DNA from 3 places in the Phyllobacterium sp. K27 genome. Region 2 is predicted to be linked to each of the others. Evidence: predicted binding sites of a transcription regulator. Region 2 holds the regulator's gene; each other region holds the start of a gene.
The links. The regulator PhoB, encoded in region 2, activates phosphate uptake and scavenging genes when phosphate is short. The targets are predictions, from matches to a motif close to TGTCATNNANCTGTCAT.

Region 1 (6,190 bases), 610 kb from region 2:
AGTGGCTTATAGGCAAAGGCGTGGACGCGAAGCTTAAAGTGGTTGAATGGAAGCCCGTTGAGAAATCAACTTTTGGTTCGCTTGTCTCGCAGTCCGCAATGAAAATGGTTACCAAGCTTCTGGGTCTGCCCGAAACAAGTGTCGGAATGCTTCATGAAGCAACCGGCGACAGGATGTTTCTTGACGGACTCGTTTCGGTTTGGCACGTTGACGGCAAGCCTGCGGGGGCGCAATAAGCTATTCGCATATAAGATCAGTGGCATAGTCCGGGTTGACTATGTATCTTGATCTCACAACCAGAAGGGAATTTCGCTGTGATCAAATCAGAGCTCGTGCAAATAATTGCCAACCGCAATCCGCACCTATTCCAGCGCGATGTAGAGAATATTGTCGGCGCCATCTTTGATGAGATCACAGATGCTCTGGCTGAGGGCAATCGTGTTGAGCTGCGCGGCTTCGGCGCATTTTCCGTAAAGAACCGCCCTGCCCGTAGCGGACGCAATCCGCGAACAGGTGAAAGCGTTGATGTTGAAGAGAAGTGGGTACCGTTTTTCAAAACCGGCAAGGAATTACGCGACAGGCTGAATGCAAACAGCTGAACCCGCAATGAGTAAGCAAGCAAAGAGGCTTCGATATGATTAATCGCGTGGTCGCCGTACTCATTCTCGTACCGATCGCGATTATTCTTGTCGCGTTGTCGGTTGCCAATCGCGGCAATGCCCTATTCACCATTGACCCTTTCAACCCGGGCAATCCTGCGCTTTCTTACTCGGCTCCTTTGTTTGTCTTGTTGTTTGCTGCTTTGATCATTGGACTGGTCATCGGCAGTCTTGTCACCTGGGCCAATCAGGGCAAACACCGGAAACTGGCGCGCCAACGCAAGCTTGAAGCAGAAATGTTGCGCAAGGAAGCGCGCAAAGCGACCGCTGAAACTGCCTCAACGCCAAATCTTCCTTCACTGCATTAACTATATAAATCCTGCCAAGGAATGTGCCAATGAAACTCGTCTCCCCCGCTGAGGTCGATGCCCTGTTGAATTGGCCCGACATGATTAATGCAATCGAGCTGGCATTCCGCCAAGGTGTGATCCAGCCCGTTCGTCACCATCATACTGTTGATCGCCCGGATGGAGCGGCCTCAACGTTGCTACTTATGCCTGCATGGTCTGATTTTGATGCGCTGGGCGACTCCTCCAAGGGATATATGGGCGTCAAGATTGTTACGGTATCACCGGATAATGGAGCAGTCTCTAAACCTGCTGTGATGGGCGTCTACCTATTGCTGGACGGCAAGACCGGTGAACCAAAGGCTCTGATAGATGGCCAGCGCCTGACATTGTGGCGGACTGCCGGTGCGTCCGCCCTCGCTGCACGTTACCTCGCCCGGGAGGACGCCGCCAAGCTCGTCGTTCTGGGGGCAGGAGCGCTTTCGGGTTTTTTAGCCCGTGCGCACAGCGCAATACGGCCGATCAAAGAAATCTCGATCTGGAACAGAAATTTTGCCGGAGCCGAGAAAGTTGCTGCGGAGCTGACCGCTGGCGGATTCAATGCCAGAGCAGTCAAAGACAAGGATGCCGCAATCGCGGAGGCTGACATCATTACTGCGGGAACACTTTCTACGGAACCCTTGATTCTTGGCAGGCACTTGAAACCCGGCGCTCACGTTGATCTGATTGGCGCTTTTACGCCAGCTATGCGGGAGAGTGACGATGAGTGCGTCAAACGCGCCCGTGTTTTCGTTGATACGAAAGAGGGTGCATTGAAAGAGGGCGGAGATATCGTCCAGCCGATCAAGGCAGGCGTAATCCAATCCAGCCATGTCGTAGGGGATTTGTTCGATCTAACACGTGGAACGGTAAAAGGCCGTCAGTCGGCGGATGAGATCACCCTTTTCAAGTCCGTGGGTGCAGCCCTTGAAGACCTTGCTGCCGGTATCCTTGTCTATGAAAAGGCAATGGCGTAGTAACCTTGAAAAAGGTTACAAGGAAAATACGGTTTGAAATCGTCCGGCGGTAAAATCAGAAAAGCGAAAAGCGGTGGTAAGCGGCAAGGCGACGTTTCCAAGAACGTCGTACAACGGCAAAGCGCGACAAAGCCCCGCCCGCAATTCGCGAAAGTGTACCGTTCAGCCGATGACGAAACGGAACGTGCACCGCAGCGGACAGAACAAGCGCCCAAGCGTGTTCTTACACGCCGTATCGGCGCTCGTCCGCAGGAAAAGACCGGGCTTATTCTGGAAACGCGCCCCTCTGAAGACTATGCGCTTCTTGATAGCGGCAATGGCTTGAAGCTGGAGCAATATGGTCCATACCGGATTGTACGCCCGGAAGGTCAGGCAATCTGGCTTCCCGCATGGAGCAAGGCTGAATGGGACAAGGCAGATGCAGTTTTCACCGGCAATACGGATGAAGAGGGCGTAGGACGCTGGCATTTCCCCAAAGTGCCGCTGGGTGAAACCTGGCCGCTTGCTTATGAAGGCATCCCGTTTTTTGGCCGCTTCACCTCATTTCGGCATGTCGGTGTATTTCCTGAACAGGGGACGCATTGGGCCTATATGGATAATTTGATCCGCAATGCAAAACGTCCTGTCAAAGTGCTCAATCTTTTCGGTTATACGGGTGTTGCTTCTCTCGTGGCAGCGCGGGCAGGCGCAGAAGTCACACATGTCGATGCATCAAAGAAAGCCATTCTCTGGGCACGCGAGAATCAGGAAATGGCAGGTCTGTCGAGCAAACCCATTCGCTGGATATGTGAAGACGCAATGAAATTCGTTGCGCGGGAAGAACGCCGCGGAAATGGTTACGACATCATTCTCCTCGATCCGCCAGCCTATGGGCGCGGCCCCAACGGAGAAGTCTGGCAACTTTTCGATAATCTCCCGGACATGATCGATTTGTGCCGTTCGATCCTCACTCCCAATCCTTTGGCGGTTGTATTAACTGCCTATTCAATCCGCGCATCCTTCTTTGCCATTCACGAGCTGATGCGGGACACATTCACGGGCCTTGGTGGTGAAGTGCAGTCCGGCGAACTCATTCTTCGTGAGCGCTCCTCGCAGCGCGCCCTTTCCACATCTCTTTTCAGCCGTTGGGGCGCATCATGAATAAACAGGACGACCATCATCGCGGCAGCGGCATTGTCCGTCCCGGCAAAGTCAAGGAAGTCACCAGCCTGACAAATCCGATCGTCAAGGATTTGCGATCACTGGCATTGAAGAAATTCCGTGATCAACAGGGGGTATTTCTTGCCGAGGGACTGAAGCTCGTCATCGATGCGCTCGATCTCGGCTGGACAATCAAGACTTTGGTTTACTCCAAAGCGGGCAAGGGAAACTCCCTTGTCGAGCAGGTTGCCGCCCGAACGGTTGCCAAGGGCGGTGATGTGCTGGAGGTCAATGAAAAGATCATGGCGGCAATAACCCGGCGTGACAATCCGCAAATGGTGGTCGGGGTATTCCAGCAGAACCTTCACGTGCTTTCCAACATCCGCCCGCAAGGCAATGATGTTTTTGTGGCTCTGGATCGGGTTCGGGATCCTGGAAATCTGGGCACGATCATTCGCACCGCCGATGCAGCAGGGGCCAAAGGCATCATCCTGATTGGCGACACCACAGATCCATTCTCGCTGGAGACGGTTCGCGCAACAATGGGATCTGTTTTTGCCGTTCCCCTCGTTCGAGCAACGGAGGCAGAGTTTCTGTCCTGGAGAAAGAACTTCACAGGGTTGATCGTTGGAACGCATCTCAAAGGCTCTGTCGACTATCGGACCATCCCTTACGCCAATAAGCCGGTTGTCCTGTTGATGGGCAACGAGCAGCAGGGCCTGCCTGACCAACTAGCGTCAAGCTGTGACCGGCTGGCGCGGATTCCTCAACAGGGACGCGCCGATTCCCTTAATCTCGCCATCGCAACCGGTGTAATGCTGTTTGAAATCCGGCGTGACGTCCTGAAACTTGACACGACCAACTGAGAAAAAGCCCTTTATGAGCAACAAGCGTTTTTCCAGCCTTCTTGCAATCATCGTCATTGCTGTCCTGACCGATCAGATAATCAAATATTTCGTCGAAACAGGCATGGATTACCAGCAGCAGATTGACCTCTTGCCTTTTCTGGCGCTATTCCGCGTTCATAATGAAGGCATTGCCTTCTCAATGTTGAGCGGAATGCATGACATTGCACTCATAGGGCTTACGCTCGTCGTCATAGCGTTCGTAAGTTACCTTTGGTGGACTACCAGTGCGGGACGCTGGGTTTCGCGCACAGGCTTTGCTCTCATCATTGGCGGCGCCCTCGGCAACCTCATTGATCGCAGCGTTCATGGCTACGTGATCGACTATGTACTTTTTCATCTGCCATCTTGGTCATTCGCCGTCTTTAACCTCGCCGATGCTTATATTTCCGTTGGTGCAGCACTGGTGGTACTTGAGGAGATTTTTGTTTGGGCGAAAGAGCGGAAACGGACCGATCAAGCAGACTAACTGATTAAAACACCATCAGTTTGGCCTCCTTTTTACGTCATGTTGCCGTCATCAAACCGTAGTAATGAGAGCGGGAACGGTTACCGGTCAACCTCCGACAAGGGTTAAATCGATATGGACATCACCTTGCTTGAATCCGCTTCAATCTCTAAAGATCAAAGCATTATGTCGCAGGTTGATTCAACGTCCGTACCGTTTACGGCTCCACAAATCGTCTCGGTGCTTGGTCGCATCGGAACGATGGAGGTTTGTCTTGCACAGACCGAAGATGAAATTGCCTCGTCTCAGAAACTACGGTTCAAAGTATTCTTCGATGAATTGGGTGCCAAAGGTTCCGCAACATCCGAGCAACGAGACGCTGACCGCTTCGATCCCTTCTGCGATCACCTTCTTGTTTATGACACGGCGATTCCTGGACCGAAGCACAAACAGATTGTTGGAACATATCGACTATTGCGCTCGGAAAAAGCGTTCGAGACGGGCGGGTTTTATACAGCAAGCGAATTTTCCATCGAACAGCTTGTCGCAGCTAAGCCAGAATTGCGCTTTCTTGAACTTGGCCGTTCCTGTGTTCTGCCTGAATATCGCTCAAAACGTACTGTTGAGCTGCTCTGGCAAGGCATCTGGACTTATTGCCGGTTTCATTCGATTGGGGTGATGTTTGGATGCGCATCCTTCCAGGGAACGGTTCCCGCTGCCCATGCCCTGCCGCTATCATTTCTGCATCATAATTGCCGTGCGACAGCCGATTGGGATGTTAAAGCTCTACCCTCTCTTTATCAACCGATGGACCTCGTTCCAAACGAAGCCATCAATGCGCGTGTTGCACTCTTTGCGATGCCGCCATTGATTAAGGGTTATTTGCGTTTGGGTGCGATGATTGGCGATGGCGCCGTTATTGATTATGATTTCGGCACAACGGATGTCTGTATCATTCTGCCTGTCAGCCGTATCTCCGAGCGCTATGTGAGCCATTATGCGGCCGAATCGAAGCGTTTCGGCTAAGACCTTTTCATCACCTGTGGAGAATATCGCAGTTTGGCTCTGCAGAGGTGTGTAAATCTGCCGATAACGAATAGATTGCTCCTGCTGTAGCTCAGGAGACAAGTTTTGGCCGAATTGGCACCATCATCTGTAACTCAATCCCCCTATGAAGCTGAACCGTCAGCGCGTCCAACGCCGATGATGGAGCAGTATATCGAGATTAAGGCGACCAATCCTGACAGTCTCCTGTTTTATCGAATGGGCGATTTTTACGAGCTTTTTTTCGACGATGCCGTTGAAGCTTCCAGAGCTCTTGGGATTACGCTGACAAAGCGTGGAAAACACCTTGGCGAAGATATTCCCATGTGCGGCGTACCGGTTCATGCTGCCGATGATTATTTGCAGAAACTCATAGCACGAGGCTTTCGGGTCGCTGTTTGCGAACAGGTGGAAGACCCCGCCGAAGCGAGGAAGCGTGGTTCAAAATCTGTCGTAAAGCGCGATGTCGTTCGCTTGGTTACACCTGGAACCATAACTGAAGAGAAGCTTCTCGATCCATCCGAGGCGAACTATCTGATGACCCTCGGGCGGGTCAAAGGTACTGACAAAGCCCAGTTTGCCCTTGCCTGGATCGACATTTCGACCGGCACCTTCCGTGTAGGCGAATCGGATGCTTCGCGCCTGCTTGCGGATATATTGCGTGTCGACCCTCGGGAGCTGATCGTTGCTG
Region 2 (6,190 bases):
GCGCGCTTCAATGTGTTCGATGCCTGCTACATGTCGTTTACGTCGATATACAATTTCTTCTCTGCCCGTGTCATCGCCTATATCCCCGGCCTTCTGCCCTATATGGGCAATACGATCAGCTTCAAGAATTATATTACCGGCTCTGAGCTTGTCGGTTCGATGATCAATGAATGCTCATGGTTTATCCAGGTCATGCCCGCAATTGCCAACTTGAAGGCAAATGCACGGCGCGTCACTGAGTTGGCGCAGGCTGTCGAGCGTGTTAGAGACCCATCGGAATATTATCGTTCTACTGGCATCAGCGCGTTCAAATTTGCAACACAGCACGAGGCCTTTGGCGTCTCCGTTCGCGGTCTTGAGCTGATGCATCGTGACAGCGAGGCCAAGCCTTTTCTCACCCTTGCGAATATGCGGTTACGCAAGGGCCAATGGGCCTATATCAAGGGCGATTCCGGTAGTGGCAAAACCTGTTTGCTGAAAGCGATGAACGGGCTTTGGGGTTATGGCCGAGGTGAAATCTTCTACCCGAAGGATGCTGCTACAATGTATGCGGCCCAGGAGGTCAAGCTTCCCGGTGTCTCGCTGAAACAGCTCGTATGCCTTCCCATGGATGAAAATCACTTCAACGATGCATCCGTTGCTGCTGCCTTGCATCGCGCCGGCATGGGCGATTTTATCGAAAATCTTCTCGATGAAAGCCGTGACGGCACCTCATGGGACCTGCTTTTGTCCGGAGGCCAGAAGCAGAAACTGGTGCTTGCCCGAATTCTCCTGCATAAGCCTGCAGTTCTGTTTTTGGACGAAGCAACCGGCGCGCTGGATCCGGATTCCAAGATCGCCTTCCATCAAGCCATCAAGGATCATTGCGCCGGGACGACCGTTATCAGTGTGATGCATGAGATCGAGGCGCCCCGCTCGGTTTCCGGCGAAAACTTCTACTCGCATATTCTCGAGATCAGCGACGGCGAAGCCACCCAGCGACCACTTCTCGAGACACTGGCCGAGCCAGCTCCGCTACCAGCAACAAGCTTCCCACTGGTTGCAGCCGAATAGGTCCTGATCCTATCCGAAGGAATAACCTGCGCCGCGCACAGTACGGATCGGATCAAGCGACCGGCCAATATTGATTGCCTTGCGCAGACGACCAACATGCACGTCTACCGTGCGGTCATCGACATAAATATCCGCACCCCAGACATTATCGAGAAGCTGACCGCGCGAGAATACCCGGCCCGGTGACTGCATCAGAAACTCCAGCAGGCGGAATTCGGTTGGCCCCAGCTTCAGTTCGCGCTCCTTGCGGAAAACGCGGTGCTGTTCGCGGTCAAGCTTCAGATCGCCAAAGCTCAACACATGCGACAGAAGACTTGGATTGACCCGGCGCAGCATCGACTTGATGCGTGCCAGCAATTCCGGTGTCGAGAAAGGCTTGACCATGTAATCATCCGCACCCGTCGAAAGTCCGCGAACACGCTCGCTTTCTTCGCCGCGCGCTGTCAGCATGATGATCGGCAGGATTTCCGTCTCGCGGCGGGCGCGAAGACGGCGGCAAAGTTCAATGCCCGAAAGCCCCGGTAGCATCCAGTCGAGGATTAGCAGATCAGGCACTTTTTCGCGCAAGGCTATTTCGGCTTCGTCACCACGGCTGATGGTTTCGACAATGTAACCCTCTGCTTCCAGATTGTAACGCAGGAGAACACTGAGGGCATCTTCATCTTCAACGACTGTGATTCTGGGAGCTATAGGCATGATCTGCTTCCGGCAATTATGGTGTTACTGGCTCATCAAGAATAACGGTATGTGACTGGTCTTCCTTCGGGCGTTCCGCCGGAAGCTGTGTACCTGTCACGATGTAATAGACCGTTTCGGCGATATTGGTCGCATGGTCGCCGATACGTTCGATATTCTTGGCGCAGAACAAAAGATGCGTGCAAGCGGATATGTTGCGCGGATCTTCCATCATGTAAGTCAGGAGTTCCCGGAACAGCGATGTGTAGAGCGCATCAATCTCGTCATCGCGTTCACGAACAATGTTCACCTGTGCTACCGAGCGTGTGGCATATGCATCGAGCACATCTTTAAGTTGTGTCAATGCCAGCTCTGCAATGGTCTGCAAGCCCCGATAGACTGAAAGCGTCTGCCGCGTATCATTGACAGCAACAACGCGCTTGGCGATGTTTTTGCCCAGATCGCCGATGCGTTCCAAATCAGACGAAATGCGGATCGTGCCGATCACTTCGCGCAGATCAATCGCCATTGGCTGACGCTTGCCGATAATGGTGATCGCCTTCTCATCAATCTCGCGCTGACCGGCATCGAGAATGAGATCGTCAGAGATTACGCGTTGCGCAAGCGCATTGTCTGAGTTGACCATGGCCGACACAGCCTGTTCGACCATGCGCTCCGCATGTCCGCCCATTTCTGCAATCTTGTGGGTCAGAAACTTCAATTCATCGTCATAGGAACGGACGGTGTGTTGTGCTGTGTCAGTCATTGTCTGAGCCTCTTCCCGTGAGATCAACCGAAACGTCCGGTAATATAGTCTTGCGTGCGCTTTTCGGTAGGGCTGGTGAACATCATTTCCGTGTCGCCGACTTCAACAATGTTGCCAAGATGGAACATTGCCGTGCGTTGCGAGACACGCGCCGCCTGCTGCATTGAGTGTGTGACGATGACAATCGTGTAGTTCTGGCGCAGTTCGTCGATCAGTTCTTCGACCTTCGCCGTGGCAATAGGATCAAGCGCCGAGCAAGGCTCGTCCATCAGGATCACTTCAGGGCTGACCGCAATGGCGCGGGCGATGCAAAGACGCTGCTGCTGGCCACCGGAAAGGCCAGTGCCGGATTCATGCAGACGGTCTTTCACTTCCGCGAAGAGACCGGCGCGTTGCAGGCTCTTTTCCACGATTTCGTCAAGATGACTCTTGTTTTTGACCAGACCGTGAATGCGCGGCCCATAGGCAACATTTTCGAAGATCGACTTCGGGAATGGATTCGGCTTCTGGAACACCATGCCGATCCGGGCGCGCAGCTGAACCACATCGATCTTCGGATCATAGATATCACGCTCGTCGAGGGTAATATTGCCAGTGATCTTGCAGGTCGAAATCGTGTCGTTCATGCGGTTCAGGCAACGCAGGAATGTTGACTTACCGCAACCTGACGGTCCGATCAGCGCCGTGACTTCCTTTTCCCTGATATCGAGATTGACACCGAAGAGCGCCTGTTTGGCTCCGTAAAATACAGAGACGTCTTCGCCCTTCATCTTTATCGCAGGCTGGTTCGAGGAATTGTGCAATTTCTTTTCCACATCGACTTCGGATAACATGTTCATGTCCTTGTACCTCATTACCAGCGACGTTCAAAACGTCGGCGCAGCATGATCGCCGCAGCATTCATCACGAATAGGAATACCAGCAACACCAGAATGGCTGCTGCGGTCTTTGCCTGGAAGGCGACTTCAGGAAGATCGGACCACAGATAAATCTGCACGGGAAGCACCGTCGAGGCGTCCGTTATGCCGCCAGGAATATCGACGATAAACGCAACCATGCCGATCATCAGCAAGGGAGCTGTTTCCCCCAGCGCATGCGCCATGCCGATAATTGTGCCGGTCATGATACCGGGCATGGCCAGAGGCAGCACATGGTGGAATATGGCCTGCTGATGCGATGCCCCGACGCCCAGCGCCGCCTCTTTGATTGAAGGCGGAACCGACCTGAGAGCGGCGCGTGATGCAATGATGATTGTCGGCATCACCAGCAGGGCGAGAACCAGACCACCGACCAGTGGCGCGGAACGCGGAAGATCAAAGAAGTTCAGGAACATTGCCAGTCCGAGCAGACCGAAGACAATCGATGGCACGGCAGCAAGATTGTTGATGTTGATTTCAATGATCTCTGTCACGCGGTTCTTGGGAGCAAACTCTTCAAGATATATGGCGGCACCAACACCCAGCGGCAGGCAGAGCAGCAACGTCACGGCAAGCGTCCAGAGCGTTCCGGTGAGGGCACCGCGGATACCTGCAAGTTCGGGCTCACGCGAGTCACCCGAAGTGAAGAAGCGGGTGGCGAAAGCGCGTTCCACCAAGCCATCGGACTTCATCTTTGTGAGCCAGACTGCAGCCTGGTCCTGCACGCGGCGGTTGGATTCCGGCGTGACAAGCGTCAGCATGGACCAGCTGCCGGGGGCAGCCGCTTCGGCGCTCTTGGGCGTTATAAGCTTGATACCATCAATACCTGCGGGGCTGATCTGGCTTGCTTTGATTGTTCCGCCATTGACGTTGACAAGCAGACTTGGCAGCCTTTCATCAAGTTCAATCGCGACATTGGCATCTGTGATACGTGCATTGAGTATCTGCGCCTCAGCCTTGATCGAATCGATCTGATTTTGCAGCCTGCCTGCCGCATCGGCATCAAGGCCCGGAATCAGTTTTTCAAGACGTGCTGATTCCGTCGTCAACCGCTCGAGCCGCCCGAACAGGAAGCCCTGTATTTCCTCAAATGCCTTGGAGAAGTCATCCCCCGTCGAGCGTAGCGAATAGGTCTCGCCGTCCAGGGTCTGGGAAAGCGTCCCCGCTCCCTCCAGAACGATTTCAGATGTCTGATACCCTTTGAGAAACTGGTCCGCATCATCCGAAAGCAGAACAGGCACGGTTACTTCCTGACCGATCAGCGAGGGGTTGCCGGAAATCATCCGCCGGAAATCATCCGATGCGCCCGAACTGAGCAAACCGTTCAGCGCGCGCCGTTCAGTGCGGGTCGAAACATCCGGAAACTGTGCAGCCAATGCATCGCGAATGATCTTGTCGTAATTGCCGGCAAGAAGCGTCACAGGATCACGGGTATTTTGCGGATCCAGCAGGGCCTGATCGGCGGTGACCTTCAGATCAACCCGATATTCTGAAAAGGCAGGCAGGCCCTTGAACAGAACATCGAGAAGAACGACCGAGAGAAACAGTGCCGTCAGGATAATTGCTGCGATCCCATAGAGCTTGAAGCGCCGCTCCGCGCGGTAACGCTTCTTGATCAATGCATCGCGTGGGTAGTCGGTAACGGGAATGCCGTTGGATATGGTGATGTCAGTCATATTGTTCCCGATATCTCTTGACGATCTGGAGCGCGATGAAGTTGAGGACGAGCGTGAAGAAGAAGAGCACGAAGCCGAGAGCGAAAGCCGAGAGCGTTTTGGCACTGTCGAATTCCTGATCGCCGACGAGGATCGTCTTGATCTGCACGGTAAAGGTTGTAACCGCCTCGAGTGGATTGAATGTGAGATTGGCCGCCAGTCCGGCCGCCATGACCACGATCATCGTCTCGCCGACCGCACGGGAAATTGCCAGCATGAATGCCGACACAATGCCCGGCAAAGCGGCGGGGAGGATGACCTTCTTGATGGTTTCAGACTTTGTTGCGCCCATGGCATAGGAACCATCGCGCAGGCTTTGAGGCACAGCATTGATCACATCGTCCGAAAGAGACGACACGAAGGGAATAATCATCATACCCATGACAAGCCCGGCAGCGAGCGCCGATTCCGACGAAACCGACAGGCCGAAGGTTTCACCCCATCCGCGAATGAAGGGCGCGACCGTCAAAGCCGCGAAGAAGCCGAGCACCACGGTCGGCACGCCTGCCAGAATTTCAAGAATAGGCTTTACAATGGCACGCGTGCGTGGGCTGGCATATTCAGCCATGTAGATCGCTGCAAACAGTCCCAGCGGACCAGCGACTGCAATCGCGATCACGGTAATGAGCAATGTACCCACGACCAGCGGCACGATACCAAAGGCACCGGATGAACCAACCTGATCGGCGCGCATGGCCGTTTGCGGTGACCAATGCAGACCGAACAGGAATTCGATCGGCGACACTTTGCTAAAAAACTGGAGGGTCTCGAAGACCACGGAAAAAACAATGCCGACTGTTGTCAGGACAGCGACGGCCGAACAGGCCAGCAGGACATATTTGATCAAACGTTCGACGCTGTTGCGTGCGCGGAACTCCGGCCCGATCAGGCGGAAGCCGACCATTGCGGCAGCCAGCGCAAAGACAACGCCGCCAATCAACAATACCCAGCCCGTAAGACTGACAGCGCTCGAATAGGCCGATGCGGCATTTGTCAATTCGGGAGAAGCAGCGCCCGCATAATTGCCGGCAAGAATTGAATGTATGTCGCGAAACACCGAGCTT
Region 3 (6,190 bases), 1.1 Mb from region 2:
GTGGGAATGGCAATCCCTTCTTCCAGCACCACCTGGGCTGCGCGCAATACGCGCTCATCCTCACCATCGGCATAGATGACACGCTTCTTCTCGGCGGTTTTCGCTGCGGTGAAGATCGGCTTCATGATGAGGCCGGAACGGAACACGAAGCGGTTCAGCCGGTCGAGATAAGCGTCGAAATCTTCGATTGGACGTTCGGCAACGCCGGTTTCCATCGCAGCTTTTGCCACTGCCGGGGCAATGCGCAGAATAAGGCGGGGGTCGAAGGGCGAGGGTATAAGATAATCGGGACCGAAAGTCGGCGTTTCGCCCGTATAGGCGCGGGCTGCAACATCCGATGGCTCTTCACGTGCAAGGGCCGCGATGGCTTGCACCGCCGCCATTTTCATTTCTTCATTGATCGCACTTGCACCGCAGTCCAGCGCGCCACGGAAAATATAGGGGAAGCAAAGAACGTTATTGACCTGATTGGGGAAATCCGAACGACCCGTGCAGATCATGGCATCAGCACGTGCGGCGCGCGCAACTTCCGGCATGATTTCCGGATTGGGATTGGCAAGCGCCATGATCAGCGGATTGGGTGCCATCTGCTTGAGCAGTTCAGGTTTCAGCACGCCGGCTGCCGACAGACCAAGGAATACATCGGCGCCCTCGATAACATCGGCAAGAACGCGCGCATCGGTCTTTTGCACATAAACGGATTTCCAGCGATCCATCAGCGTATTGCGGCCTTCATAAACCACGCCATCGAGATCGCAGACCCAGATGTTCTTGCGATCCGCGCCAAGCTTGACGAGGAGATTGAGGCAGGCAAGCGCTGCGGCACCGGCACCGGAAGCGACGATCTTGACCTTGGAGAGGTCTTTGCCGGCAAGTTCCATTCCGTTGATAATTGCAGCGGCAACAATGATGGCCGTTCCATGCTGATCGTCATGAAACACCGGAATATTCATCTTTTCGCGAAGCTGTTCTTCAACTTCAAAGCATTCCGGCGCCTTGATGTCCTCAAGGTTTATGCCGCCGAATGTGGGCTCCAGCGCGGCCACAACGTCCACGATCTTGTTGATTTCCTGCGCGTCAATTTCAATGTCGAATACGTCGATATTGGCGAATTTCTTGAACAGGACGGCCTTGCCTTCCATCACCGGCTTGGAAGCCAGTGGTCCGATATTGCCAAGGCCAAGCACTGCGGTGCCATTGGAAATAACGGCAACCAGATTGGCGCGGCTTGTATAATCGGCCGCAGTCGATGGGTCTGCATGAATGGCAAGGCAGGGGGCAGCAACACCCGGAGAATAGGCGAGGGCAAGGTCACGCTGGTTGCCAAGCGGCTTTGTCGCCTGAATTTCCAGCTTACCCGGCGTGGGAAAGCGGTGATAAAACAGCGCGCTTTCATCAAGTTCTGAATTGCCGGGCGTATTGTCCTGGGCCATGAAATGCTTCCTTCCGGAGTATCGGTCTGCGTAGTCGTCGAAGTGTATTCCCTGAGGCATAAATGAACACAGATTTGATACAAGCCTTTATCGCGCAAGTCTGCAATTTTCCTTGCCGTCATAAGACTGTGACATGAATCGGGTTTGTGTCGCGTAGAAGACGCGTTTGCGTCAGCGCGATACGGAGATCCGCATCATGGTCGAGGCCGAGCCTAAAAAGTTCCGCACGCTGTTTCTGTCCGATATCCATCTTGGTTCAAAAGGCGCTAAGGCCAGCTTTTTGCTGGACTTTTTGAAGCATCATGATGCCGAAACCATCTATCTTGTCGGTGATATTGTCGATGGCTGGCGTCTTCGCCGTTCCTGGCACTGGCCACAGGAGCACAATGATATTGTGCAGAAGCTCCTGCGCAAAAGCCGCAAAGGTGCGACAATTCACTATGTCGCCGGTAATCATGATGAGTTCCTGCGTGACTTTCAGGGCACGCATTTCGGCGGCATCGAAGTCACAGACCGCTTGATGCACGAGACGGCTGATGGCCGTAAATTCCTTGTGATTCATGGCGATCAGTTCGATGTCGTTGTACGCAATGCCCGCCACATTGCCTATCTGGGTGATTGGGCTTATGACGCAGCGCTTGCGATCAACACCGTGATGAACAAGGTGCGCCGTCGTCTTGGTCTACGCTATTGGTCCTTCTCCGCATGGGCTAAATTCCGCGTCAAGAAAGCGGTCAATTTCATCGGTTCGTTTCAGACAGTCGTTTCGGACGAGGCGCGGCGTATCGGGGCTGATGGCGTCATCTGCGGCCATATTCACCACGCGACCATCGAGCAGATCGACGGTATTGAATATATCAACACGGGTGACTGGGTAGAAAGCTGCACGGCTATTGTCGAACATTTCGACGGACGGATGGAGCTTCTGTCATGGACCCATCTTATCAGTGAGCATGCAGGTTTCGCGCCGGTAATCCAGATTGCCGACAAGCGGCCAAAGGCGGCGAATGCTGCGTGACGAGGTAAAACGGCTCGTCATTGTTTCAGATGCCTGGCATCCGCAGGTCAATGGTGTCGTGCGAACGCTGACAAAAGTGCGTGAGCAGATGGAGGCTCGGGGCTTTGAGGTTACAATCATCTCTCCTGCGGATTATACCTCCGTGCCTTGCCCGACCTATCCGGAAATTCGCTTGGCCCTGACCCTGCCGTCAGCGGTCAAGGCGCGGATTGAGGCCATACAGCCGGCTTACGTCCATATAGCGACCGAAGGCCCGCTGGGCATGATGGCGCGACGCACCTGCATTCAGAATAATTGGCGCTTTACCACCAGCTTTCATACCCGTTTTCCCGAATATCTGCGCAAGCGTTTGCCGGTGCCGCTATCCTGGTCCTATGGCTGGCTGCGCCGCTTCCATAATGCTGCCGAATCCTGCCTTGTACCAACACAGTCCATCCATGATGAACTGGTTGCCAGAGGTTTCAATACGCTAAAAGTCTGGACGCGGGGCGTGGACCGCGAATTGTTCCGGCCCCAAGCGAATATTGATCTTTATCTGCCAAAACCGGTTTTCATCTGCGTCGGGCGCGTGGCGGTCGAGAAAAATCTTGAAGCTTTCCTGTCGCTGAATTTACCCGGCACGAAACTGATCGTCGGTGATGGCCCTGATCTTGATAGCCTCAAGCGCAAATATCCAAAGGTCGTCTTTGCCGGCAAACATGAGGGCGAGGCTCTGGCGCGCTTTTATGCCGGTGCTGATGTCTTCGTTTTTCCAAGCCGCACCGATACATTTGGACTGGTGCTGCTGGAAGCCATAGCCTCCGGACTGCCAGTCGCCGCCTATCCCGTACCGGGATCGAAGGACGTTATTGATGCAACGCGCGCGGGTGTTCTTTCCGAGGATTTGGGTGAAGCGGCTCTGGCCGCTCTCGCCATGGGCCGCGTCGATCCGGAAACGACATTGCGGGGATTCAGCTGGAAAGCCTGCGCCGACATTTTCGAAAGCATCCTGACAAGGATTGGCGTCTCGCGTGAAGTGCCGGAGCAAACGGCCAAATCCGGCCGGACTATTTCGGTGCGGTAGAAGTCAGCTCTTGGCGAGGGCCAAAAACGCACCGTTATTTGCGTTGAAACCGCCCCTGTTTCTATGAACAAGCTAATTTTCATGCTAGTTGCGAATCACAAGGCAACGCATGGTTGCGATTCTGCCTGAACAGCTGCGTACTTTCCGAAAGTTCCACCGATGACAGCCGCTGTTGCGGATCTAAACCAAGGCAAGCCGTCTCACTTTGAGTTGCGGATTGCGCTGACCTATTTCGCTATTTTCATGTCGAACGGGTTGCACCTGCCATATTTTCCGCTCTGGCTTGAATACCGTTCGCTGACACCGACTGAAATTTCCATCGTTCTGTCGATGCCGCTTTTCATTCGGGTTATTGCGGCGCCGCTGGTTTCAATGCTGGCTGACCGCTCCAATGATCGCGCGCATATCCTGAGTCTGTGTACGATATTGGCGGTCATTGTCGCGGCGTTTTACTTCGTGCCGTTCGGCTTTGTCGGTATCCTTGCTGTATCATTGCTGCTTTCGCCGCCATGGACGTCTCAAGTGCCCGTTGCTGATACGATAGCGCTTTCGGGTGTCCGGCGTTACGGCGCCGATTTTGCCAGGATGCGCGTCTGGGGCTCGATTTCATTTCTGCTGACATCATTTGTTGCGGGCATCTTCATCCAGCGTTTGGGCGAGCACATCATTCCTTGGGCCTTGCTTGGCTCGCTGCTGCTGGCCTGTGGCATGAGCTTTATCGTGCCGAGGATCGGCAAACCACGCAGGCTTTCCCCGCTATTGGATGTGGATATAGCTGATGCGGGCAGGGCGCTACGCCGTCCGGCTTTTGTAACCTTTCTTATCGCGACGGGCATAACGCAGGCCAGTCATGCCTATGGCTACAGTTTCTCTGCGATTTACTGGAAGTCGATCGGCATAGAAGAAACCATCATCGGCGCATTCTGGTCGATTTCTGTGGTTGCGGAGGTGATCATGTTCACCTGTTTCCGCCGCATCTTTGGCAATCTCCACCCCGCCAGAGTGCTGATGATTGGTTCTGCCGTTGCCATATTCCGCTGGGCCGTCTTCCCTTTGATCGAGCCTGCGGGGCTTGGCATTGGCGGGTTTCTGGTTGTCCAGTGCCTGCACTGTTTTTCCTTTGCCTTGTCATTTCTTGGCATGCAGAAAATGATTGTGCTGACGATACCGGAAGAACGCGGCGGCACGGCACAGGGGCTCTCCACCTTTTTCGTCGGCACATCGCTGGCAATAGCCACCATGGCGTCAGGACCGCTCTATGCCGCGACGGGAATTTACGGCTTTTACGCCATGGCCGCCCTCGCGGCCATCGGCCTGTTCATGGCCATCATATCTCTCCGGCTTGAGCGGCTCTAACCCCATAATTCCGGTTTAGGCGGTGACACGCGGCTTCCGTTAAACTCAAGCCCGGGCGTTCGGTCTTCCTTAAGAATCAAGGGACCATCGAGATCGACAAAATCAGCGTCCTGCGCCACGATGACAGCTGGAGCCATGGCCAAGGATGTTCCAACCATACAGCCAACCATGATGCCGAAGCCAAGTTCGCGCGCGCGTTTGTGCATGCGCAGCGCTTCGGTCAGACCGCCGGTCTTGTCCAGCTTGATATTGATACTGTCATAGCGACCCAGCAATGTGTGCAAATCATCCGTGCCATGGGCGCTTTCATCAGCACAGATCGGCACCGGATGCGGAATTTTAGCGAGGATGGCGTCATTGTCAGCAGGCAATGGCTGCTCGATCAGAACAACGCCTGCCTTCGCGCAGGCAAGCATGTTCTCGACAATATTGGCATTGGTCCAGCCTTCATTGGCGTCAATGATGATGCGGCTTGAAGGTGCAGCTTGCGCGACGGCGGTAATCCGCTCGGCATCATTTTCACCGCCGACCTTGACTTTGATCAACGGTCTGTTGGCAAAGCCTCGGGCCGCCTCTGCCATGGTGGCAGCATCGCCGAAAGAAACAGTCACGGCAGTTGTCAGATCGCGCAACGCTGGCATGGCGAGCATGGAGGCTACGCTCGTGCCATTGCGCTTGGCTTCGAGATCCCAGAAGGCGCAGTCCACCGCATTGCGCGCCGCACCTGCATGCAATAGATTCGTAAGATCGTCACGGCTTGCGCCATTGCTCAAAGCATTGCGCAAGCTTTCGATCTCGGCGCAAACTGATTCGATGCTCTCGCCGTAACGGGCATAAGGAACGCATTCACCACGGCCACTGTGCTCCCCGTCGCCTAGTGTGCATACGACAATTGCAGCTTCAGTCTTGGAACCACGGGAGATGGTAAACGTTCCGGCAATGGGCCAGCGCTCTACCGCAATATCCAGGTTGATTATCATAATCTGCGCCTTAATTGTTCCAGTGACATCGGTTCGGAGACTCGGTATGTGTGTTGGTGATGTTGACCGATAAAGCAAACAATTCAAGTGCTTCTACTGCCGCGCCTCCCCATGTTGCGTTCAACAAGGACGGAGACCACGCCACAGTGACACTTACCGGAGCATGGACCACGCGCAATGTTCGCCGCGTGGACGAAGCCATGCGCGATATTGAGCGCGATAATGGCTTTTCAAGTGCTGTTATCGATCTTTCTGGCGTGGAATTGCTCGATACGGCCGGAACCTGGCTGATAGAGCGCCTGCGAACTGCACTGGAGAAGTCCGGTAAAACCGTTTCCGT

Region 1: olsB (l-ornithine N(alpha)-acyltransferase) is a predicted target of PhoB. The motif match lies at 4,523-4,539, and genes of this name have one in related genera.
Region 3: ACYJL1_RS09160 (UDP-2,3-diacylglucosamine diphosphatase) is a predicted target of PhoB. The motif match lies at 1,550-1,566, and genes of this name have one in related genera.

Annotation. Positions count from the first base shown of each region.
Region 1 is NZ_CM139240.1:185,017-191,206, forward strand. It holds gene sppA (signal peptide peptidase SppA) at 1-236, shown strand, start outside; gene ACYJL1_RS00910 (integration host factor subunit beta) at 315-599, shown strand; gene ACYJL1_RS00915 (LapA family protein) at 635-967, shown strand; gene lhpI (bifunctional Delta(1)-pyrroline-2-carboxylate/Delta(1)-piperideine-2-carboxylate reductase) at 997-1,962, shown strand; gene ACYJL1_RS00925 (class I SAM-dependent methyltransferase) at 1,996-3,102, shown strand; gene ACYJL1_RS00930 (TrmH family RNA methyltransferase) at 3,099-3,968, shown strand; gene lspA (signal peptidase II) at 3,982-4,476, shown strand; gene olsB (l-ornithine N(alpha)-acyltransferase) at 4,642-5,481, shown strand; gene mutS (DNA mismatch repair protein MutS) at 5,659-6,190, shown strand, end outside.
Region 2 is NZ_CM139240.1:796,762-802,951, reverse strand. It holds gene ACYJL1_RS03925 (ABC transporter ATP-binding protein/permease) at 1-1,053, shown strand, start outside; gene phoB (phosphate regulon transcriptional regulator PhoB) at 1,063-1,749, opposite strand; gene phoU (phosphate signaling complex protein PhoU) at 1,766-2,494, opposite strand; gene pstB (phosphate ABC transporter ATP-binding protein PstB) at 2,518-3,333, opposite strand; gene pstA (phosphate ABC transporter permease PstA) at 3,348-5,087, opposite strand; gene pstC (phosphate ABC transporter permease subunit PstC) at 5,080-6,190, opposite strand, start outside.
Region 3 is NZ_CM139240.1:1,887,898-1,894,087, forward strand. It holds gene ACYJL1_RS09155 (NADP-dependent malic enzyme) at 1-1,433, opposite strand, end outside; gene ACYJL1_RS09160 (UDP-2,3-diacylglucosamine diphosphatase) at 1,630-2,451, shown strand; gene ACYJL1_RS09165 (glycosyltransferase family 4 protein) at 2,441-3,514, shown strand; gene ACYJL1_RS09170 (MFS transporter) at 3,674-4,870, shown strand; gene dgcA (N-acetyl-D-Glu racemase DgcA) at 4,867-5,850, opposite strand; gene ACYJL1_RS09180 (ABC transporter permease) at 5,910-6,190, shown strand, end outside.